Regions from separate parts of the Kitasatospora sp. NPDC092039 genome, predicted to be linked through region 2. Evidence: riboswitches for the same ligand, from Rfam matches in the RefSeq annotation. Region 2 holds a riboswitch; each other region holds the start of a gene.
The links. A riboswitch is a leader RNA that binds a small molecule or an ion and turns the genes downstream of it on or off. The one in region 2 is predicted to bind cobalamin.

Region 1: linked by a shared signal. The riboswitch ahead of ACIQI7_RS17815 (ribonucleoside-diphosphate reductase subunit alpha) and the one ahead of ACIQI7_RS15365 (acyl-CoA thioesterase) in region 2 are both predicted to bind cobalamin.
Region 3: linked by a shared signal. The riboswitch ahead of ACIQI7_RS19125 (cobalamin biosynthesis protein) and the one ahead of ACIQI7_RS15365 (acyl-CoA thioesterase) in region 2 are both predicted to bind cobalamin.

Annotation. Positions count from the first base shown of each region.
Region 1 covers NZ_JBIVSD010000008.1:94,981-98,828, forward strand. The annotation lists gene ACIQI7_RS17815 (ribonucleoside-diphosphate reductase subunit alpha) at 1-2,083, opposite strand, end outside; cobalamin riboswitch at 2,275-2,434, opposite strand; gene ACIQI7_RS17820 (glycosyltransferase family 39 protein) at 2,481-3,848, opposite strand, start outside.
Region 2 covers NZ_JBIVSD010000006.1:339,810-343,657, reverse strand. The annotation lists gene def (peptide deformylase) at 1-18, shown strand, start outside; gene ACIQI7_RS15370 (polysaccharide deacetylase family protein) at 137-718, opposite strand; gene ACIQI7_RS15365 (acyl-CoA thioesterase) at 1,110-1,595, opposite strand; cobalamin riboswitch at 1,852-2,005, opposite strand; gene ACIQI7_RS15360 (LacI family DNA-binding transcriptional regulator) at 2,128-3,129, opposite strand; gene ACIQI7_RS15355 (amidase) at 3,353-3,848, shown strand, end outside.
Region 3 covers NZ_JBIVSD010000009.1:74,520-78,367, reverse strand. The annotation lists gene ACIQI7_RS19130 (cobyric acid synthase) at 1-1,137, opposite strand, end outside; gene ACIQI7_RS19125 (cobalamin biosynthesis protein) at 1,134-2,153, opposite strand; cobalamin riboswitch at 2,261-2,394, opposite strand; gene ACIQI7_RS19120 (alpha/beta hydrolase family protein) at 2,692-3,813, shown strand.

The sequences.
Region 1 (3,848 bases), on a different contig from region 2:
CCGTCCGGTACAGCGAACGGACCTCGGCGGGCAGCCAGTTCAGCTCCTGCACCGAGCCGTTGGCGTCGCGCAGGGCGTCCCGGGTCTGCTGGTCCCAGACGCCCAGCTCCTTGAGCTCGCGCACCAGGTACGGGTTGACCTGGAGGAACTCACCGCTCAGCGTCTCGCGCTTGAACAGGTTGGACACCTGCGGCTCGATGCACTCGTACACGCCGGCGATGGAGGCGATGGTCGCGGTCGGCGCGATGGCCAGCAGAAGCGAGTTGCGCAGGCCGGTCTCGGCGATCCGGGCGCGCAGCGCCGTCCAGCGGTCGGCCCACTGCGGGGCGGCGCTCGGGAAGTGGTCGATGTGCAGCTCGCCGCGGGCGGCGCGGGTCTCGCCGTACGCCTCGTGGCGGCCCAGCTGCTCGGCCAGGTCGGCGGAGCGCTCGTAGGCGGTGAGCATGATGCGCTCGGCGATCAGCGTGGACAGCTGCTTCGCCTCGGCGGAGTCGAAGTCGATCCGCAGCTGGAAGAAGACGTCCTGGAGGCCCATCACGCCCAGGCCGACCGGCCGCCAGCGGGAGTTGGACGTCCCGGCCTCGGTGGTCGGGTAGAAGTTGATGTCCACCACGCGGTCGAGGAAGGTGACGGCGGTGCGCACGGTGGCGTCCAGCCGCTCCCAGTCCATGGCGCCGAGCAGGTCGGCGGCCGAGGCGCCGGAGGCCACGTGGGCGCCCAGGTTAACCGAGCCCAGGTTGCAGACGGCGGTCTCGGAGTCGTCCGTGACCTCCAGGATCTCGGTGCACAGGTTGGAGGAGTGCACCGTGCGGCCCGGCAGCGCGGTCTGGTTGGCGGCGCGGTTGGAGGCGTCCTTGAAGGTCATCCAGCCGTTGCCGGTCTGCGCCAGGGTCCGCATCATGCGGGCGTACAGGGTCTGCGCCGGGATGGTGCGCACGGCCTTGCCGGCCTGCTCGGCCTTGCGGTACGCCTCGTCGAAGTCGGCGCCCCACAGGTCGACCAGCTCGGGCACGTCGGCCGGCGAGAACAGCGACCAGTCCTCGTCGGCGTTGACCCGGCGCATGAACTCGTCCGGGATCCAGTGCGCCAGGTTGAGGTTGTGGGTGCGGCGGGCCTCTTCGCCGGTGTTGTCGCGGAGCTCCAGGAACTCCTCGATGTCGGCGTGCCAGGTCTCCAGGTAGACGCAGGCCGCGCCCTTGCGGCGGCCGCCCTGGTTGACGGCGGCGACCGAGGAGTCGAGGGTGCGCAGGAACGGCACGATGCCGTTGGACTTGCCGTTGGTGCCGCGGATCAGGCTGCCGCGCGAGCGGATGCGCGAGTAGGACAGGCCGATGCCGCCGGCGTGCTTGGAGAGGCGGGCGATCTGCGCGTAGCGGTTGTAGATCGAGTCCAGGTTGTCCAGCGGCGAGTCGAGCAGGTAGCAGCTCGACATCTGGGGGTGCCGGGTGCCGGAGTTGAAGAGCGTCGGCGAGGAGGTCAGGTACTCCAGGCGGCTCATCAGGCCGTACAGCTCGGCCACCTCGCGCACCGACTGCTCGCTGTCGCCGACCGCCAGGCCGCAGGCGACGCGCAGCAGGAAGTGCTGCGGGGTCTCGATCACCTTGCGGGTGATCGGGTGGCGCAGCAGGTAGCGGGACTGCACGGTGCGCAGGCCGAAGTACTCGAAGCGGTCGTCGCCCGCGGGGTCGACCAGCGCGTCCAGGGCGGCGGCGTGCTTGGCGACGAAGGCCGCGGTGGTGTCGCCGATCAGGCCCTCGGCGTGGCCGACGGCGATCGAGGCGGAGAAGGACGTCGAGCCCTGGCTGTTCGCCTCGTCGACGATCTCCAGGGCGAGCAGGCGGGCGGCCAGCTTCGAGTACTGGGGGTCCTCGGCGATCATCGACGCGGCGGCGTCCACGGCCAGCCCGCGGAGTTCGGCGAAGTCCGAGCCGGCGTGGCGGCCGCGCAGCGCGGCGGCGGCGACGTGGCCGGGGTCGACCTCGGTGAGGTCGGTGCTGCGGTCGGTGAGCAGCCGCAGCAGGGCGCCGCCGGGGTCGGAGACCGTCGGGTCGGTGAAGGCGGTACCGGAGCCCTGGGCGGGCAGGGTGGCTGAGGCAGCGGTGGTCAAGGCGCTCTCTCCTGGCGGCGATCGGCGGCGGTGATCGGGGGCCACCGGGCCGATCGGGGCAGGGGAGCACGGCACGAACGCAGACGGCGTCGCGCGACGGTGACTCCCCGGCCCGCCCGCGAGGCCCGGAGGGGTAATGCTCGTGCCGGCGCGGCCTCTGCGGGAGGGCCGTGGCGCACGCCGTCGGCAGGTACTCGGACTCGCGGGCACGGCTGCTGGAGCCGCCCGCACACCGCTGCGGGGCAGTCCCGGATTCGCACCGGGTTCCCCTGCATCGACAGCAGGAGTGAGCATACATGTAGTGCCGCCGGACTGCGGTGGCACCATATGTTGTGGCTGTCGTGTCGCGGGTGCGGATGTGGCGGGCGCCCGGTCAGTGCTTGAGATAGACCTTGTACGTACTCGAATCACCGGTCGGCGAGGTGAATTGGGCGATCAGCCGGTAGTGCCCGGCGTCGGCCAGGGCCGCGCTCAGGGCCCGGTCGGTGGCCCTCGGCGCGGTGCTGTCGAGGACGACCATGGTGAACCAGCCGTCGCGGATGGCGGCCACGCTGCCGTCGTCCCCGTGGTGCTGGACCCCGGCGCCGTCGCGGTACTCCGTACCGGCCCGCGCGGAGACCCACTGCTCGGGCCTGGAGACGCTCCCCAGGTAGTACTCGGCGAGTCCGTCGACCTCGGTGAGGTAGCGGCCCTGGGGCTCCGTGTGGACCCGCAGGACGGCCAGCAGGCGGCCGGAGTCGGGCCCGTTCTGGTAGCGCAGGGCGGACTGCTCCAGGCCGAGGGCGAGCAGGGCGACCCAGACCAGGATGCCCAGCTGGGGGTGGCGGAAGTGGGCGCCGACCAGCCGGGTCAGGCCGACCCCGGCGAGCGGGGCGGCGAGCAGCATGCCGTAGCCGAGGTGGCGGAACAGCGCGCCGGAGGTGCCGGTCCACAGGTGGGCGGCGGGCACGAGCAGGGCGGTGACGGTCAGCACGGCACCGAGCAGGGCCCGTTGGCCCCGGGTGGTGGGGACGGGGTCCTTCTCGGCCGCGTCGTGCTCGTTCATCTGCTCGCGGCGCGCGTAGGCGATGGTGCCGGCCACCGCGAGGACGGTGAACAGGCCGGCCCACTGGAGCGTGCCGAGCAGGATCGAGCCGGCCGAGCCGGGGGCATTGCCCTGCGAGGGCGACCACCCGGCGACCCGGCCGAGCGTTCCGTACGGGAGCAGCAGGACGAGGGTGCCGGCGCCCGTCAGCAGCGCGCGCAGGGCGGCCGGGCCGGCCCGGTGCCGCGGCCGGGCGCAGGCGAAGGCGAGGGCGACCAGGGCCGGGACGGCGAAGGCCGCGGAGTAGGCCACGGCGCAGGCCAGCGCCGCGGGTGGGGCGGCGAGCAGGGCCAGGGCCGGGTGGCGGCGGGCGGTGAACACCGTGGTCCAGGCCGCGAGGGCGACCAGCAGCACGGCGAGGGACTCGGGCGCGGCGTAGAAGCCGACCACGACGGTGGACTGGAGGACGGCGTACACGCCGATGGCGCAGATGGCGACCCGCTCGTTGAACAGCCGCCGGGTCAGCGAGTACAGCAGCACCGTGGTGAGCAGCGCGAAGCCGAGGCTGAGCAGCCGGGTGCCCCAGATGCCGCTGGCGTCGGCGGCGGCGCCCGCCAGCGGCGGGTAGAGCCAGGGCGAGCCGTGCACCCGGTCGACCAGGTCGGTGGTGACCGGGGTGCCGTGCATCAGGTTGGCCAGCTGCTGGCGACCGGCGAC
Region 2 (3,848 bases):
GCTCACGCCGTGGAGTGACCGGAAGAGCGGCGGTGATCTGCTCGCCGGTCGGCCGACGTCCCGCTTGCCCGGTCCCGTGGAACGGCGGCCGGGCAGCGCACGCGATCGTGAGGAACGCTGTTCGGGCGCCCTGCCGTCACCCGGGCGGTGCGGTGAAGCGGTACCCGGAGTCGATCAGCGCGGGCAGGAACCCGGTGAGGGCCGACACCGTCTGCGAACGGTCCCCGCCACCGTCGTGGGTCAGCACGATCGCCCCCGGCCTCAGCTCCTTCATGAGCCGCCTGGCGATCACGTCCGTTCCGGGCTCCGCCCAGTCCCGCGGGTCGACCGACCAGCCCATCGACCGCATCCCCAGCTCGGCACAGACCCTGAGCGTCGTGGCGGACCAGTCCCCGCCCGGGGCCCGGAACCAGGTGGGGGCCTTGCCGGTGATCCCGGCGAGGAGTTCGGACGTCTGCCCGAGCTCTTCGCGGACCTTCGCCTCGGCAAGGCTGCGCAGGTTCGGATGGCTCCAGGAGTGGTTGGCGATGTGGTGCCCACGACCCGCGATCTCCCGTACCAGCCCGGGGTGTTCGGCCCCGTTCTCACCGATCAGGAAGAACGTCGCCCGGATGCCGTGCTTCTCCAGGAGGGCCAGGACGGCCGGGGTGTACCTCGGGTGGGGGCCGTCGTCGATGGTGATGGCCACCACCTTGCGGCCGGCATCGAGCTCGTTCACCGGCCGGCTCTCCGCCGCCGTGGGGATCCGCGGCGCGGTGGGCGAGCCCGTGGCGGCGACGGTGGCGGCGTCGCCCGGCGCGGCCGCCGAAGTGCGGGACGTCTCCGGCGCTGCCGGGGCCGACGGCCCAGGAGGCGCCTCGCCCGCATTGTCGGCGGTCGGCCTGGCGCTGCTTTCCTCGGCCCGGAAGGAGGTTCGGCCGCACCCGGCGGCCAGGAACGACAGCCCGGCCGTCGCCAGCAGTGCTCTTCGTGAGGTGATGTGACGATACGACAGCATCTCGTATGCGTCCCCCGCCGGGATCGTCCTACTCGACGACGACCCCGGCGGGGGTACGGCACCACCCGGATGGGGCCGGGAGCACGACCACCGGTCCTCCGAGTCGCTTCGATCAGTCGGAGCCGGCCGCCGTCCGGCGAGCCCGGCGCTCTCGGGCAGCGCGCTCGCGACGCTGGTCGGCCGGGCCCCCCGGCGCCAGGGGCGGCACCCGGTGCGGCTGCCCCTGCGCGTCGACAGCGACGAACACCAGCTGCGCCGTCGCGACCCTGGTCACCGGACCGGTGAGGTTCCACCGTTCCGCCGTGACCACCACTGAGACGTCCATCGAGGTACGCCCTGCGTGATCGACCCGGGCGCGGACCGTCAGGAGGTCACCGGCCCGGACGGGAGCGAGGAAGGACATCTCCTCCACCGACACGGTGACCGCGGGCACGCCAGCGTGACGGCCGGCGGCAGCGGCTGCGGCGTCGTCGATCAGCTTCATCACCACGCCGCCGTGCACCGTGCCGTAGAGGTTGGTGTCGTGCTCGCTCATGATGTGGGCGAGGGTGACCGCCGAGTCCGCCGGCGTGCGGGAGACGGCCGGGTATGTCGTCACTCCGCCGTCACCGCCCCCGCGGCTGCCGGGGCGGCGGTCCGCTTCCCGGCCGCCCCCATGACGGCATGCCGGTGTGAACGGGCCTCGGGCCCGGGGGCGGCGCACCGAGTGATGTGCTCCACAGAACTCTCCTTCGCGAGTTCGCGGACCGGGGCGCGCGGAGGAGCACGAGGAGGACGGCTACGTCACCTCCTGCCGTCGCCCGCCCACGGGGTCACGGTGAGACCGCGGACCCCTGCGGTCCGCGGGCAGCGGCAGGTCTTCGGACTCGCGGGCACGGCCACCCTGATTCCAGGGCGGACATCTACTGGCCGTCGCTTCCCAGGCCCGGCCGGGCCCAGTGCGTATGACGGCGGTCGTTCCCACTCACCGCTGCGGGGCAGTCCCGGATTCCCACCGGGTTCCCTCTTGCGACGCGCCTGCCTGGCGGACAGGGCGAACCGACTGCGCGGGCCACTCTACGTCGGCCACCGGGGCGGGTGCCGCGCTCCGGCCGCGTATCCGAAGGTGCGGACGGACCGCGGGGCCGGGTTCAGGGCCGACCCGCGGTGGACTCCCGGACGTTCAGCGCCCAGTCGTGGCGCCGGACGACGCCGGGCTCGGCCGCACCTGACAGCAGGTCGCCGAGGAGGGTGGCGCAGGCGCGCCCGTACTCCGCGGCCCGCAGGTCGACGGCCGTCACCTGCGGACTGGAGCCGCGCGCCGCCGCGCCGTCCACGCAGGCGGCCACCAGCAGGCCGGTCCCCGTCCGCAGGCCCGCGTGCGCCGCGGCCGCGAGCACGCCGGGCACCGCGCCGTCGGGGGCGCACACCACCGCGTCCAGGCCCGGGACCCGGGCGATCAGGTCCGCGGTGGCGGCCTCGGCCTCGGCCGGGGTGGCCGCGAACGGGACCGTCCGCACGACCACCTCGACGCCCTGCCGCCGGCTCCAGTCGTCGGCGGCGGCCCGCAGTGCCGCGGCCCAGTCGGAGCCCGGGCCGGGGGCGAGCAGGGCGGGGCGGCGGGCGCCGCGCGCGGCGAGGTGGTCCAGCAGGGCGGCCAGCGAGGCGGCGTTGTCGCACACCACGGCGCCGCTCGGCGCGACGCCTCCGCCGAGGTAGCGCTCGCCGGTCACGACCGGCACGCCCGCGTTCAGCAGGTCCGGGACGGAGGGGTCGTCAACCTCGGGGTCGATCACCAGCAGGCCGTCGACCCGGGAGGAGAGCCCCTCGCCGGACGCCGTACCGGGGGCCAGCAGGACCAGGTCCAGCCCGTCCTCCCTCGCCCGCTCGACCGCGCCGAACGCCAGGTTCATGTAGTAGTCCAGGCGTGTCCCGGTGCGCGGCAGGTAGAGGCCGATCGCGCCGGTGCTGGCCCGACGCAGGCTGCGCGCCGCGGTGTTCGGCCGGTAGCCGAGTTCCCGAGCCAGATCCCGGACGCGCTCGCGCGTGCTCTCGGAGACCCGGCCGGAGCCGCCGAGTGCGTTGGAGACGGTGCTCTTGGACACCCCGGCCGCCCGGGCTACGTCGATCAGGGTCACGGGGCGGCTGGTCACAGCCCGGAAGTCTAGACGCAGCCCTGCGTCGATCTCCCGCTCCGGTTCGCCATGCCTTGCTGGAACGTTCCAGCAATGCTTAGGGTGCACCTGCTGGAACGTTCCAGCAGAAGCGCCCGACGAATAACGTGACCAGTGCGACTGGGCGCACGACGGACGCGCGCGATCGGCCCGGCGCCCGGCGGTTCGCACGTTCCGACCTGACCGACCAGGAGACACCCGCATGACGCGCGGATTCGATGTTGTGGAGACCGGTATCGCCGACCTGCGCGCGGCACTGGAGAAGGGCGAGACCACTGCGGTCGGGTTGCTCGACGCCTACCTCGCGCGGATCGACGCGTACGACCGGCCCGGCACCGCGACCGCGCTCAACGCGATGGTCGTGATGAACCCGGACGCCCGCGCCGAGGCGGAGGCCTCCGACGCCCGCCGCGCGCGCGGCGAGACGCTCGGCCCGCTGGACGGCATTCCGTACACGGCGAAGGACAGCTATCTGGCGAAGGGACTGACGGCGGCGGCCGGCTCGCCCGCGTTCGAGCACCTCGTCGCCCAGCGCGACGCCTTCGCCATCGAGCGGCTGCGGGCGGGCGGGGCCGTCCTCATCGGCCTGACCAACATGCCGCCGATGGCCAACGGCGGCATGCAGCGCGGCGTGTACGGCCGGGCCGAGAGCCCCTACAGCGCGGACTGGCTCACCAGCGCCTACGGCTCCGGCTCCT
Region 3 (3,848 bases), on a different contig from region 2:
CCGCGCCAGCACCTTCTCGGCGCCGAACCGCACCCGGGTCGGCAGCAGGCCGAGCCCGTCGACGGCGCCCGCCTTCGACTCGACCTCGTCCACGATGGAGTGCGCCAGCATCTGGTAGCCGCCGCAGACCCCGAGGACCGGCAGTCCGGCCGCCGCCCGTGCCTTCAGGGCCGGTTCCAGGCCGCGCTCGCGCAGCCAGGCGAGGTCCGCGACGGTGGCCCGGGTGCCGGGCAGCACCACCAGGTCGGCGTCGGCCAGCTCCTCCGGCCTGGTCGCCCAGCGGACCAGTACGCCCGGCTCCTGCGCGAGCGCGTCCAGGTCGGTGAAGTTGGACAGCCGGGGGAAGCGCACCACGGCCACCCGCAGCACGTCCGCGCCGAGCGGTCCGGGCCCGTCCGTCCGGTCGACCACCGTGGACAGGTCCAGCGAGTCCTCGGCGTCCAGCCAGAGCCCGGGCAGCATCGGCAGGGTGCCCAGCACCGGACGTCCGGTCAGCTCGTGCAGCATCTCCAGCCCGGGCGCCAGCAGCCGGGAGTCGCCGCGGAACTTGTTGACGAACCAGCCCGCCACGTGCCGCTGGTCCTCCGCCGACAGCAGCGCCAGCGTCCCGTACATCGCGGCGAAGACCCCGCCGCGGTCGATGTCCCCGACCACCACCACCGGCAGGGCGGCGGCCGTGGCCAGGCCCATGTTGGCGATGTCGCGGTCGCGCAGGTTGATCTCGGCCGGCGAGCCCGCGCCCTCGCAGACCACCACGTCGTAGCGGCGGCGCAGGTCGGCCAGGCACTCCAGGGCGCGCTCCAGCAGGACGGGCTTGCGCTCGCGGTAGTCCAGCGCGCCCACCTCGGCCACCGGCCGGCCGAGCAGCACCACCTGGCTGCGGCCGTCCGCGCCGGGCTTGAGCAGCACCGGGTTCATCGCCGCCTCCGGCTCCACCCGGGCGGCCTGCGCCTGCATCGCCTGGGCGCGGCCGATCTCGGCGCCGTCGGCGGTGACGAAGGAGTTGAGCGACATGTTCTGCGCCTTGAACGGCGCGACCCGCACGCCCTGGCGGGCGAGCCAACGGCAGATCCCGGCCGTCACCACGCTCTTGCCCGCGTCCGAGGTCGTCCCCGCGACCAGCAGCGCGTTCGTCATGCCCGCCCCCTCCTGCTCAGCAGCGTCCGCAGCAGGACGTGCCCCGCGACCGTCGTACCCAGCGCCAGTGCGCCCACCCGCCGGGAGAGCGCGCAGGCCCGTTCGATGTCGTCCACCGTGACCGGGCGCAGCTCCGCGCCCAGCACCGGCCGGTCCTCCACCCTCCCCCAGGCTTCGCCCGGGGGGCCTCCCATGCCGTACCGCAGCGTCCCGCCCAGCCGCACGCCCACCGCGCCGGCGAACGCCGCCTCGGCCTGGCCCGCGTTCGGGCTCGGGTGAGCGGAGCCGTCGCGCCGCCAGACCCGCCAGGCGGTCCGGGGTTCGGGCGCGGCGGCCACCGTCAGCAGCGCCGTGAGCCGGGCGCCGGGCCAGCCCGCCAGGTCGTCCAGCCGGGCCGAGGCCCAGCCGAACCGGGCGTAGCGCGGCGAGCGGTGGCCCACCATGGCGTCCAGGGTGTTCACGGCGCGGAAGGCCAGCAGTCCGGGGGTGCCGGCCAGGGTGCCCCAGGCCAGCGCGTTCACCACGGCGTCGGCGGTGTTCTCGGCCACCGACTCGACCACGGCCCGGGCGATCTGCTGCCCGTCCAGCGCGCTCGGGTCCCGCCCGCACAGGTGCGGCAGCCGCTCCCGGGCGGCCGCGAGGTCGCCCGCGGCGAGCGAGCGGCCGATGGTGCGCGCCTCCCGGGTCAGCGAGGTGCCGCCGAGCACGGTCCAGGTCGCGGCCGCCGCCAGCGCGGCCCGGCCCAGCGGGCGCCGGCCCACCGTACGGTCCAGGGCGAGCGCGCCCGCCGCGACCGCGCCCACGCACAGCGCCGTGTAGCCGGCGCCGGCGGCGCGGCCGTCGCGCCACAGCCGGCGCTCCAGCCGGGTCGCGGCGCTGCCGAAGACGGCCACCGGGTGGCCCCGGCGGGGGTCGGCGAAGCGGGTGTCGGCGGCGTAGCCCGCGGCGGCGCCGAGCGCGAACGCGGCGGCGCGGGTCAGCGGGCGCGGAGCGGCGGAGGCGGTGGGCGGGGTCATCGGCCGCACGGCGGAAGGCAGCTCGGAGTCCGGCCGGGCGGGGCAGCCTGCATCGCGTGCGTGTCCTCACTCAGGGTCCGCGCCCTGGATCGACGTGACGGGGGCGAGAGTCTCCTGGCTTCCGGGTCGAACGCACTCCCGGAGCCTTCCAGCGGCCGTCGACGGCCCGCCGTGGCGATGTTCCGAGCGTGCTCCCCGGTGACAGTGGCGGGACCGCGCCGGACTTCCACCGGCTTCCTCTCCATGCCTCCGTTTGGCCCCAGGATCCCATCACGGGGCCGAACCGGGAGTCAACCGAGGTCACGGAGGGGTTGGTCACACGCCGGCCCGCTGACACCCCGTGGGATCGCCCGGCACCGGCAGGCGCCGACAGCGGCACCGGCCCGGGCGGTCGCCCTCCCGACCGTCCCCTCCTCGGGTCCGCCCGACCGCCGCCCGGGCGACCCGGACGGCCCATCCGGGTGGCCGCCCGGGCGGGGTGCCGGTGAACTGGTGCTCGAACACCGTCCGGTCCGAGAGCAACAGAGCGGGGAGCGATATGCGTTGGGGAACCGCCGCCGTCGTGGCGGCCGCCGCGGTCGGAGCCACCGCGGCCGGGGCCGCCGTGCTGGTGATCGGCCGTCGGGCCTCCGAGCGGATGGTCCGTCCGGCGCCCGCCGTCCAGGAGTCGGCGCCGGTGGTGGTCCGCGGCCTCGCCCCCGGCCGGGTCACCTTCACCCGCGGCCCCGCGAGCCTGCGCCCCGGCCGCTGGGCGGTCGAGTGGGCGGACGGCGGGCACGCGGTGGTCGAGGAGGTCCTGCACGGCGACGAACGGGGCGTCACCCGTCGGCTGGTCCGCGCCGACCGGGGCACCCTCGCCCCCGGCACCGAAGTCCGCTTCACCCCCCGGGTCCACCTCGGCGACCCCTCCGAGGCGCTCGGCCTGGCCTTCGCCGACACCGCCGCCGACGGCGAGCTCGGCGCGCTGCCCGCCTGGCGGCTCCACGGCAAGCGCGGCACCTGGGTGATCCTGGTGCACGGCCCCGAGGCCGACCGCCAGCAGACCCTCCCGGTGCTCCCCGTGCTCGACCGGCTCGGCCTGCCCGCCCTCGCCGTCACCTACCGCGGTGACCGGGGCGCCCCCGACTCCCCGGACGGGCTCAGCCACTTCGGCGAGACCGAGTGGCGCGACGTCGAGTCGGCGGTCCGGCTGGCGCTCGACAGCGGCGCGGGCAAGGTGATCCTGTACGGCTGGTCCCTCGGCGCGACCATGGTCCTGCAGACCGCGGCCCGCTCCGTCTGGTCGCACGCCGTCCGGGGCCTGATCCTCGACTCGCCGGTGCTCGACCTCCCGGCCTCCGCCCGCCGGGACGCCGCCCGGGCCGGTTTCCGGGGCGTCGCCGCCGAGCTGGGCGCCCTCGCCGCCGAGGGTCGCACCGGCGTCGACCTCGCGGACTTCGCCCGCCTCGCCGAAGGCGCCGACCTACGGGTGCCCACCCTCGTCCTGCACAGCCCGGAGGACCGGGTCGCCTCCTTCGGCACCGTCGAGAAGCTGGCCGCGGCCCGCCGCGACGTGGTCAGCCTCCAGCCGTTCCCCGGCGCCGATCACGCCACCCTCTGGAACACCGCCCCGGACCGCTACACGGAACTCCTCCGCCGCTGGCTCACGCCGTTGCTGTAGCCCGGGAGCCCCCCCTCGCGCGCGCGGCGTTTTCG